Regions from separate parts of the Carboxydocella sp. ULO1 genome, predicted to be linked through region 2. Evidence: riboswitches for the same ligand, from Rfam matches in the RefSeq annotation. Region 2 holds a riboswitch; the other holds the start of a gene.
What was found. A riboswitch is a leader RNA that binds a small molecule or an ion and turns the genes downstream of it on or off. The one in region 2 is predicted to bind cyclic di-GMP.
Positions count from the first base shown of each region.

Region 1: linked by a shared signal. The riboswitch ahead of flgB (flagellar basal body rod protein FlgB) and the one ahead of ULO1_RS01115 (Flp family type IVb pilin) in region 2 are both predicted to bind cyclic di-GMP.

Region 1 covers NZ_BDLQ01000021.1:106,891-112,026, reverse strand. The annotation lists gene hslU (ATP-dependent protease ATPase subunit HslU) at 1-1,356, shown strand, start outside; gene codY (GTP-sensing pleiotropic transcriptional regulator CodY) at 1,393-2,175, shown strand; cyclic di-GMP riboswitch class I at 2,396-2,481, shown strand; gene flgB (flagellar basal body rod protein FlgB) at 2,534-2,959, shown strand; gene flgC (flagellar basal body rod protein FlgC) at 2,963-3,415, shown strand; gene fliE (flagellar hook-basal body complex protein FliE) at 3,438-3,740, shown strand; gene fliF (flagellar basal-body MS-ring/collar protein FliF) at 3,769-5,136, shown strand, end outside.
Region 2 covers NZ_BDLQ01000007.1:66,076-71,211, reverse strand. The annotation lists gene cpaB (Flp pilus assembly protein CpaB) at 1-628, opposite strand, end outside; gene ULO1_RS01130 (TadE/TadG family type IV pilus assembly protein) at 640-1,554, opposite strand; gene ULO1_RS01125 (TadE/TadG family type IV pilus assembly protein) at 1,567-1,956, opposite strand; gene ULO1_RS01120 (prepilin peptidase) at 1,968-2,471, opposite strand; gene ULO1_RS01115 (Flp family type IVb pilin) at 2,548-2,709, opposite strand; cyclic di-GMP riboswitch class I at 2,829-2,915, opposite strand; gene ULO1_RS14490 (Flp family type IVb pilin) at 2,999-3,160, opposite strand; gene ULO1_RS01110 (glycosyltransferase family A protein) at 3,238-3,687, opposite strand; gene ULO1_RS01105 (response regulator transcription factor) at 3,737-4,384, opposite strand; gene ULO1_RS01100 (sensor histidine kinase) at 4,397-5,136, opposite strand, start outside.

The sequences.
Region 1 (5,136 bases), on a different contig from region 2:
GTACAGGAACTGGATAAATATATAGTGGGTCAGCATAAGGCTAAAAAAGCTGTGGCCATAGCACTGCGCAATCGGATCAGGCGGAAAAGGCTGCCCAGAGAACTTCAGGAAGAAGTGCTTCCTAAAAATATTATTATGATCGGTCCAACCGGAGTGGGTAAAACCGAAATAGCTCGTCGGATTGCCAAACTGGTGAATGCTCCTTTTGTTAAAGTGGAGGTTACGAAATTTACGGAAATCGGTTATGTTGGCCGGGATGTAGAGGCAATGGTAAGGGATCTGGTGGAAACGTCCATTCGCATGGTCAAAGAAGAAAAAATGCAGGAAGTGGAAGAACGCGCCTATGAACTGGCTGAGGAGCGGTTACTGGACATAATTGCCCCTCGAACTCAGCAAAATTTGAACCGCAAAAATCCTTTCGAATTATTTTTTGGTAGCAATCAGGAAGAGCAGGAACCGGTACAGGTATCAGAACAAGATGAACTCCAGCGGGTTCATCAGCGCCAGTTACTAAAAGCAGGCAAGCTGGATAATATGTTGATTGAAATCGAAATCGAAGAAACTAACCGCCCGGTGGTGGAAGTTTTTTCGGGAAGCATTGAGGATATGGGTTTGAATATTCAGGATATGCTAAGCGGCTTCCTGCCCAGGAAGAAGCGAAAACGGAAAGTAACTGTAGCGGAAGCGAGAAGAATATTGATGCAGGAAGAGGCACAGAAACTCATTGATATGGATGAAGTGATTGCAGCAGCGATTGAGCGAGCAGAAGAAACAGGAATAATTTTTCTGGACGAAATTGACAAGATTGCAGCCAGGGAACAGACTGGTGGGCCAGATGTGTCGCGGGGTGGGGTTCAGCGGGATATATTGCCGATTGTGGAAGGTTCAACCGTCATGACCAAATATGGGGCCATCAAAACAGATCACATGCTCTTCATTGCTGCTGGTGCCTTTCATGTTGCGAAACCATCGGATTTGATTCCAGAACTGCAAGGAAGATTTCCAATCCGGGTTGAATTAGAACCATTGAGTGAACAGGATTTTTTACAAATTTTAATTGAGCCGCAGAACTCATTAATCAAGCAATATACAGCTTTGCTGGCTACAGAAGGCATAGAAGTTAAATTCTCTGAAAATGCCCTTGCTGAAATAGCGAAAATAGCTTATACTGTAAATGAAGAAACAGAGAATATCGGGGCACGAAGATTACACACTATTTTGGAAAAAGTTCTGGAAGATATTGCCTTTGCTGCTCCGGAAACTGAGGAAAAACATATTACTATTGATGCCGAATATGTCAGAAAAAAGCTGGCTGATGTGGTGCAAAATCGGGATTTGAGCCGATATATTTTATAAACACTATTCTTTGGAGGGACAGCAGGAATGGAAGAAATGGAAATACTTTTAGAGAAGACGAGGAAGATCAACCGACTTTTACAGAAAGCAGCGGGCAACCCTGTAGATTTTGAAGAAATGGCCAAAGTTTTGTGTGATTGTGTAGATGCCAATGTTTACATTGTGGGAAGAAGAGGAAAAGTACTGGGCCATGCGTTTATGAAAAAATTCGAATGTGACACCATGGTTCAGATCGTGGAACAGGCAGAGCGGTTTCCTGAGGCATACAATGAGGCTCTGCTTAAAGTTTCTGATACTTGTACTGATTTTCACCAGCGGGCCAACACCTGTGTTTTTGAAGGCGGGCATACCTGTATATTCAGTGGGAAGCGTACAACGGTAGTTCCCATACTGGGTGGCGGTGACCGCCTGGGCACTCTGGTCCTGGCTAAATTTAATACTGAATTCAGTAATGCCGATTTAATCCTGGCCGAATATGGTGCGACTGTTATTGGAATGGAAATCCTCAGATCTAAAGCCGAGCGAGTAGAAGAAGAAGCAAGGAAAAAAGCGGCTGTTCAAATCGCTCTGGCTACCCTGTCCTTCTCGGAACTGGAGGCAGTTGAGCATATTTTTGAGGAACTGGGCGGGGAAGAAGGATTGCTGGTGGCCAGCAAAATTGCTGACCGGGTAGGTATTACGCGTTCGGTAATTGTAAACGCTCTGCGAAAATTTGAAAGCGCAGGTGTGATTGAGTCCAAATCCCTGGGAATGAAAGGCACTTATATCCGGGTATTAAATGATCGGCTGCTGGAAGAACTAAAAAAGCTAAAACACTAATTTTTAGAAAACGATGAAAAACCACCTTACTGGTGGTTTTTTTTCTTGTCTTTCCAGCAACAAATACTATATTTTTTAAGGTAAAGCTTGATATTTTATTGATAAGAGAAAGGAATTTCGCCAGCTGCGGCGAATATATAATGCGACATAAGATGACAAAAAAAGAAGAAAAACGAAAATGGTTAAACAAAAAGCAATAATATGGGACTAAAGTCCTGTCCTTTGCTCAGGGCAACTTGGTCGAAAGGCCAAGACGCAAAGCCACGGGCCTGTAGCTCAGATGAGTATGGCAGCCGGGTTACCAAAGGGTTCTCTTGCCCTGGCCTCTGCCGGGTTTATTTTTTGGAGGGATAGCGAGATGATCGAGCGCATTCTCAATCTTTCGACAATCAATTTTTTAGAACGGGGTCTGGATGCAGCCAGCCTGCGGCATCAGGTTTTAAGCAATAACATTGCTAATGTGAGCACACCTGGTTTTAAACGCAGTGATGTGGTTTTTGAAGAGGTTCTGGCTGCAGCGTTAGGACAGGGAGAAAAGACTACCCTTGCAGGTGTCAGAACGGATGCTAAACATTTGCCCATTGGTTCTGTCCCAATTGTGGCTGTTCAACCTCAGCTTGTCCGGCAGGAGGATACTTCTCTCCGAAATGATGGTAACAATGTAGATATTGATTTGGAAATGGCTGAACTGGCGAAAAACACCATTTATTATGAAGCTTTATCCAGACAAATTGGAGCGGAAATTGCCAAGCTGAAATATGTGATCTCCGAAGGGAGGCGCTAATTAATGAGCTGGTTTGACAGTCTGGAAATCAGTGCTTCAGGATTGACGGCCCAGAGGTTGCGGCTAGATGTTATTTCCAACAATCTGGCTAATGTTAATACTACCAGAACGCAGAACGGAGGCCCTTATCGGCGGCAAATGGTAGTTTTTGCAGAGCGGGCCGATGAGCTTACCTTTGCCCAGGCTTTACAGAATGCTCTGGGGCAGCAAAAACCTGTTCCTGCGGGAAAGGGAGTTAGGGTAGTTCAGGTTGCAGAAGACCAGAGTCCTTTACCCAGAGTTTACAACCCCCAGCATCCGGATGCCGATAACCAGGGGTATGTGACAATGCCGAATGTGAATGTAGTGACGGAAATGGTAGACATGATTTCAGCTACGAGAGCTTATGAAGCCAATGTTACCGCCTTGAATGCTGCTAAGTCCATGGCGGTCAAGGCTCTGGATATTGGCCGTTAATTAGCGGAAAAGGGGTGAAAGAATGAAAATCGAAGCAATCCAAAGCAGCGGATTGGCTCAACCCCTGGGGTTGGATAAAACAAAAACTGTTACTAACAGTGAGGGTCCCAGTTTTAGTGAAATACTGGCTGCCAATTTGGCCAAAGTGGATGAGTTGCAAAAACAGAGCGATGCCGCCAGGATGCAACTCTTGACCGGTCAGGCCCCTGATTTGCACACCGTAATGATTATCGGGGAAAAAGCTAATCTGGCTTTGCAATTAACGGTACAAATACGCAATAAGGTAATTGAGGCGTATCAGGAAATCATGCGCATGCAGGTATAAAAGTTAAAGGTTAGTGAGGAAGGTGGATATGAAAGAGTTATATGCCAAAGTCAGGGAAAAACTGATGCAATTCTGGCAACAGGCCAACCAAACCCAGAAAATACTGGCCCTGGCGGCGGCAGTGACTGTTGTTGTAGCCATTGGGGCGATTTTGTATTTTTACCGGCAGCCTGATTATCAGCCCCTTTTTACTAACCTGGAAGCAGCCGACGCTGGTGCCATCACAGCCAAACTGGATGAGATGAAAGTGCCATATCAGGTTTCAGCGGATGGCAAGACCATCCTGGTACCCGCTGACCAGCAAGCTTCTATTCGCTTAAAACTGGCCAGTGATGGTGTACCTACTGGTGGCGTGGTGGGTTTTGAATTATTCGACCAGCCTAAATTCGGGGAGACAGATACCGATCGTCAGGCCAAATACCAGCGGGCATTGGAAGGAGAACTGACCCGCACTATCATGCGAATGAATGAGGTTGAGCAGGCGCGGGTTCATATTGTGTTGCCGCAGAACAGTTTGTTTGCCCTGGAGAATGAACAGGAAGCTAGAGCGGCAGTAATGCTGAAACTGAAACCCTACCAGAAATTAAAAGAAGAGCAGGTAGTGGGCCTGATCCGTCTGGTAGCCAATAGTGTTAAAGGTTTAAAGCCGGAAAATGTAACAATTGTTGATTCCAATATGCAGAGTTTAAGTGATGATATTAATCTGGGCAGTGAAGAGAAAAATAGTTCGAAGCTAACAGCATCCCAGCTGGAATTAAAACAGCAGCTGGAAAAGGATATGGAAAAATCAGCCCAGTCTATGCTGGACCGGGTTTTTGGACAGGGTAAGGCAGTGGTTAGAGTGACTGCTGAACTGGACTTTGACCGGGTTGAAATCAACAAAGAGGACTGGGGAGATAAAGTAACGCGGTCGGAGCAGATTCAGGAAGAAAACCAGAAGGGCAGCAGCACTATTCCGCAGGGAGTTCCCGGAACGACCACAAATATACCCGGTTATCAGCAAATAACTCAGCAGAATAACAGCAGTGAAAGCAATAAGAGCAATAAAATCCGCAACTATGAGATTGACCGTACTCAAGAACATCGTGTCGTAGCGCCTGGCTCAATTAAGCGCCTGTCAGTAGCTGTGATGGTGGATGGGCAAAGGGTAAAAGAGGATCAAGTAGGAGCAGTGCAGGAAGTTGTTGCCAGTGCTCTGGGTGTTGATACTGCTCGTGGTGATATGATTAAAGTTACCGCCATTCCTTTTGATACATCCGATCAACAGGCTCTGGCAGCTGAGCTGACAAAAGCTGAAAAAATGGAACTTTACAAACAGATAGCAATCTGGGCGGGGATTGCGATAGTTCTAATCTGGCTTGCTTTCATGCTTAAGAAGGTGTTAACTCCTAAAGGC
Region 2 (5,136 bases):
CCGCTTCCTCCGGTGTCACCGCCAGGGTCACAGATTTTACCCCATCGGTTTTGCTTTTTTCCGCTTTTTGCTCCAGGGTATTTAGCTCAGATGTGAGCTGGCTGTCAACAGCCAGCACCTCCACATTTTCCAGATAAACTTTGGCGAGAGGCCGCTCTACCACCTGGTTGTTTTCCATAACCGGCACACTCATTACGGTAATCACATCCACCCGGTCTCCGGGTTTGAGCAGCCCATTCAATGCGGTAATGTTATTAACTCCAATAGTAAGGGCCCGTTTACCTTTAGGTACAGTGTAGGCTAGCCCTTCTTTGTAGGCATCTTTGCCTACCAGTTTTGGCCCCAAAACCTGTTCCCCGCTCACAATCCGATCCAGAGTAATCCGGCCTACTACCTTTTTCAGATCCCGTTCCGCCTGAGCATGAATATACTCTTTCGGTAACACCTTTTTTTCCACCATCTCCTGGGTGATCACAGTTTTGGCCGGTATTTCCGTCCTGGCAACCACTACTTCGCCGGTTACTACATTATTGATCTGTTTTTTCATGGTTTGCAAATAATAATTGGTGGCCAGAGCTGCCCCCAGCCCGCAGATTAAAGCCAGAACAAACAATTTCTTCGGTGTCATGCTCTTTCCCCCTACTCGCTCAGCCTGGTCCCATATAACCCGAAACCAGCACTAGTGTCATCCAGTTGCTCTGCTGGTACAATGACCCTGACAAAATAACCTTTTATTTGGCAATCATTGCCATTGCCGGGCAATTCATTTTTCAATAAAAATGCCGCAAACCCTACCACCCGGGCGGTAGAGCGACCGTTTTTGGGTATATCGTCAATTACCGGTACATATAAAAGCCGGGGGCTGTTGGGATCAATGTTATCCGGGGTACTGTTATCGGTCATAGTCCCCAGCCGGTACTGAATGCCCCGTCGGGTTGGCCCTGACATATTCCCCGGTTCCGTCTCGATTATATCTCCAATAGCGATAACTCCCTGGTAACCGTATTTTAAATTATCTTCATAAGTTGAAGCCCCGCGTCCACCTAAAGCAACAGCCCCATACCAGCCATTATCACCAGCACCGCCCCCGTTTTTGAGGATATATTCCTGGCCAAAAACAAAATTCTGTTGTTTTACTGCCAGCGGGGCCAGACCCTTCATGGCTTTAACAGGGGCTACCCGGGCTGTCGCCCGTCTGCTGACCTGCCCTTTTTCTACTCCCAGCACCGGAGCAAAAGCAAAATTCACTTCTTTGCTCAAATTCACAGTAATGGATTTGTTATCAGCTCCAATGGTAATCTCTTTCGTAAGTAACTCTGTACCACCATTGGCAGCCAGATATTGTTCTGCTACCGCCACAGCTGCATCCGGATGATCCGGCAATTCCTGCACCCCGGCCAAAGCCGCCGCATCGGCCATGGTCTGCAGGCGGTTTTCCCAGAGATAATACTGGCCAAAATCAGCTACCATCGCCACCATCCCCAGCAGCCCCGTCAGAGCCAGGGCCACCAGCACGATTGCCGTCCCTCTTTCTCCGCTCTCTTTGCTCTTCATCTTTCCTCCCCCCTATTCCATCCGCATCTGCACACTGCCACTTACTGTATAGGGGTTACCGATAATTTCACCGATAATGGGGGCAAAGATTTGTACCGGGTAGGAAACCTGCACCGTTACCGGTTGCCCCCGCAGGCGATTGCTATAGGCAGGAGCGATGGTGATTTGCAGTTTACTGCTATCCAGACCCACAGCTGTATCTTTAATCCTGGCGATAATAGCTGTATCCTGGGCCCCCACCACTGCCAGACGCGCCCCCTCCCGGGCCCCATTGTTCACCGTCAGATAGGCATGGAAAATGCGACCGAATTCAATAATGCCAAAGAGCAACATTAATAAAAGAGGCAGAACAAGGGCCATTTCCACCAGTGCCTGTCCCCTTTCCCCTCTTTTTCTTCCCATCCCCATTTTCCTCACCTACCTAACCAGAGTGTCACCAGTAAATAGCCCAGGCTGAGAGGAATGGCATAGGGGATAGCCGTCGGATCTGTCTGGCTGGTTTCTTCCTTCCACCACTGGCCGGTAAAGAAACCAACAAATAGCCTGGCACCTGCTTTAGACCAGGTTTGTTTAAACCCGGCCCAGCCCTGTTGCCAGAGGAGTCGGCCACACAGCCAAAGTCCCCCTAGGATGGCCCCTGCCAGAAAAGTATATAACGCCACTTTTCCCCCTGCCCAGGCACCGATGGCCGCCAGGAATTTCACATCTCCTGCACCCATTCCACCTACCAGAAAGGGCAGGATTAGTAGACCCAGACCAACCAGCCAGCCCAGCAAAGAGCCTTTCAATTCAGGCCAACCGCCCTGGTAATAGTGCCAGCCCCAGATCAGAGGCAGGGTATACAGTACCAGCCAGTTGGGAATGCGCCGATAGCGCCAGTCATAATAAATGGCAAGTGTGATGATAACCCAGAACAAACTCATCCCTCCGCCCGGGAAAAATAGGGCCCTACACCGAGGCACTCGGCCTACCGCGTAGGGCCTTGGGGTTTTTTTAGCTAGCACTAAAGCTTAGTCCTTCAAATACCGCCTTAATCTTATCCTTGAAAGCTATTACCGTTACAACCAGAGCCGCCGCCACCAAAGCAATAATCAGACCATACTCGGTCATTGCCTGACCAGACTCCTCTTTCCACAATCTTTTGATGATGTTCATACCAAATCCCTCCTTGCTAAACTTCGCTCTTTTTCACCCTTATGCATAAGACACAACACCTAAAAACCCCCTTTTACCGGCTGCCCGGCGAAAGGGGGTCACAAACCGACCTTCCACAATTCGGCAGCCTGGCAGTCATAGCGCTTATACGCCTTAGACCCATGGCTTTGCGCCCCCGGCTTTCACCGGGTTTGCCTTTATCGTTGTGTCTTATTGCCTTGTTCTGATTTTAGTATATACCCAATTAGGACAAATGTCTATGGGACCGCAGCTTTAATTTTTCTAGGACTTAGGTCCCAGACAAATGGTTTTTTTCGTACAAAGGTTTAATTTTATCTTTAAACAATATTAAAGATAATACTAGAGCTGCTGCAACCAGAGAGATAATCAGCGTGTACTCACTTAAAGCCTGCCCCTTCTCCTCCCGCCAAAACCGTTGAACTTTTCCCATACCGGTCCCTCCTCCGCTTCGCCTTTCAGGCTCCTACTTTTAGTATACATAAATGAAGGGGTATTAGTCTATGGATCTTAAGTCCCAAAAGCCTGCTCATTAAAAATTCGCAACAATGTCTGCAATTCCCGTTTCCCCTGTTGCCGCTGCCGCAAATCCAGAAAAACCACCCGCTGGTAGCGGGCTGCCAGATAGGCCAGACGGCGAGGCGATATGAGCGGAAACCACTTTTGCTCTACTACCAGCAGATTAAAATGTTCCCGCGCCAGTTTATCGGCAATGGCCAGAGTCTGATCCCAGGACCCCTGGTCAATGATGATAATCTGCAGCAACCAGTGATAACGATACTCGTATTGCAGCAGCCAGCGTACCACCCCTTCCAGATTAGTCACATTATTCCTGGTCAATAGCACCACGGAAATCCCATTCATTTGTGGTTGCCGTTGTTGACGGCGGCTGTAAAACAGTCCCCACAGCAGCAAGCCCACTAAGCCCAGCAAACAGAAAAAGGGCAGCCACCATGACATATAATCCACCCCACTCCGGGATTTTTGTCTATGCCATGATATGCTGCCTTCAGGAATTGGGTTCCTCGGTCAGTCCCATGCGCACAGCAAACAGCGCCGCCTGGGTCCGGTCTTCCACCCCGATTTTTTTAAAAAGATGGGTCAGATGATTTTTTACAGTCTTCTCACTGATGAACAACCTTTCCCCGATTTCCCGGTTGGTCAAACCCTGAGCCACCATGCCCAGAATATCCCTTTCCCGTCGGGTAAGCTGTTGCAAAAGCTGTTGTTCCTGCAGACGGGTCATCATGTGGCTGATTTTTTCCATTACCTCCGGAGCAATCACGGTTCCACCCCCGGTTACTGTGGCCACTGCCGCCAGCAAGTTATCAGCACTGATGTCCTTGAGCAGGTAGCCTGCTACCCCGGCCTTAATCACCTCCGGTGCCCGTTCATCCACCGCTACTGTTAGAGCGATGATCTTCACCCGGGGCATCAGCTGTTTCAACTGGCGGATAGCCTGAATACCATCAGTACGGGGCATGTTGATATCCATCAAAACAAGATCGGGAAGACATTCCCGGGCCTTCGCCACTGCCTCCGCCCCATCTCCCGCTTCCCCCACCACCTCCAGGTTGGGCTCTAGAGCCAGTACCTTGCGTAAGCCTTCCCGGATCAGAGGATGGTCATCTACCAGCAAAATCCTCACTATCCCCATAGCTAAACCTCCCTATCCTTCGTTGAGCGGTACTTTCAGCAGAATCTCCGTCCCCTGCCCTGGTCGACTGCGCAGGATGAAAGTGCCTCCTAACAGTTCCACCCTTTCCCGCATACTGGTCAAACCCAGGCTCTCCCGTTGCTTGTTGGCCAGGGCTTGTTCCACATCAAACCCCTGGCCATCATCCTTGATCAGGATGTTAACACTATCCCGGCCCATTTCCAGCCGCACTATAACTTTGCTGGCCCGGGCATGTTTCCAGACATTATTGAGGGCTTCCTGGACCACGCGAAACAGTCCTACTTCCACCGCATTATCCAGGCGCCTTTCATAACCAAAGAAGATAAATTCCGTGTTTAAATTATATTTGCTCTTATAATCCTCCAGATAGCGACGCAAAGCCGGAACCAGACCCAGGTCATCTAAAGCCATGGGCCTGAGGTCAAAAATGATTTTACGAATATCCTGCAGGGTATTGCGTACCAGCTCTTTCAGACTCTGCAGTTCCCCTTTAACTTTGTCTGGCTTCAGTTCGAGCAATTTCTCACAAAATTCCATGCGCAAAACAATATTGGCAATGGCCTGAGCCGGTCCGTCATGGATTTCCCGGGCCACCCGTTTTCTTTCTTCCTCCTGGGCCTTGATCACCCGGATACTCAGGTTTTGTTTTTGTGCCAGCCCTTCTAACTGATTGTTGACCTCATTCAGACTTCCCGAAAGGAAATCCATGACCACAGCCACCTGGGAAGCCA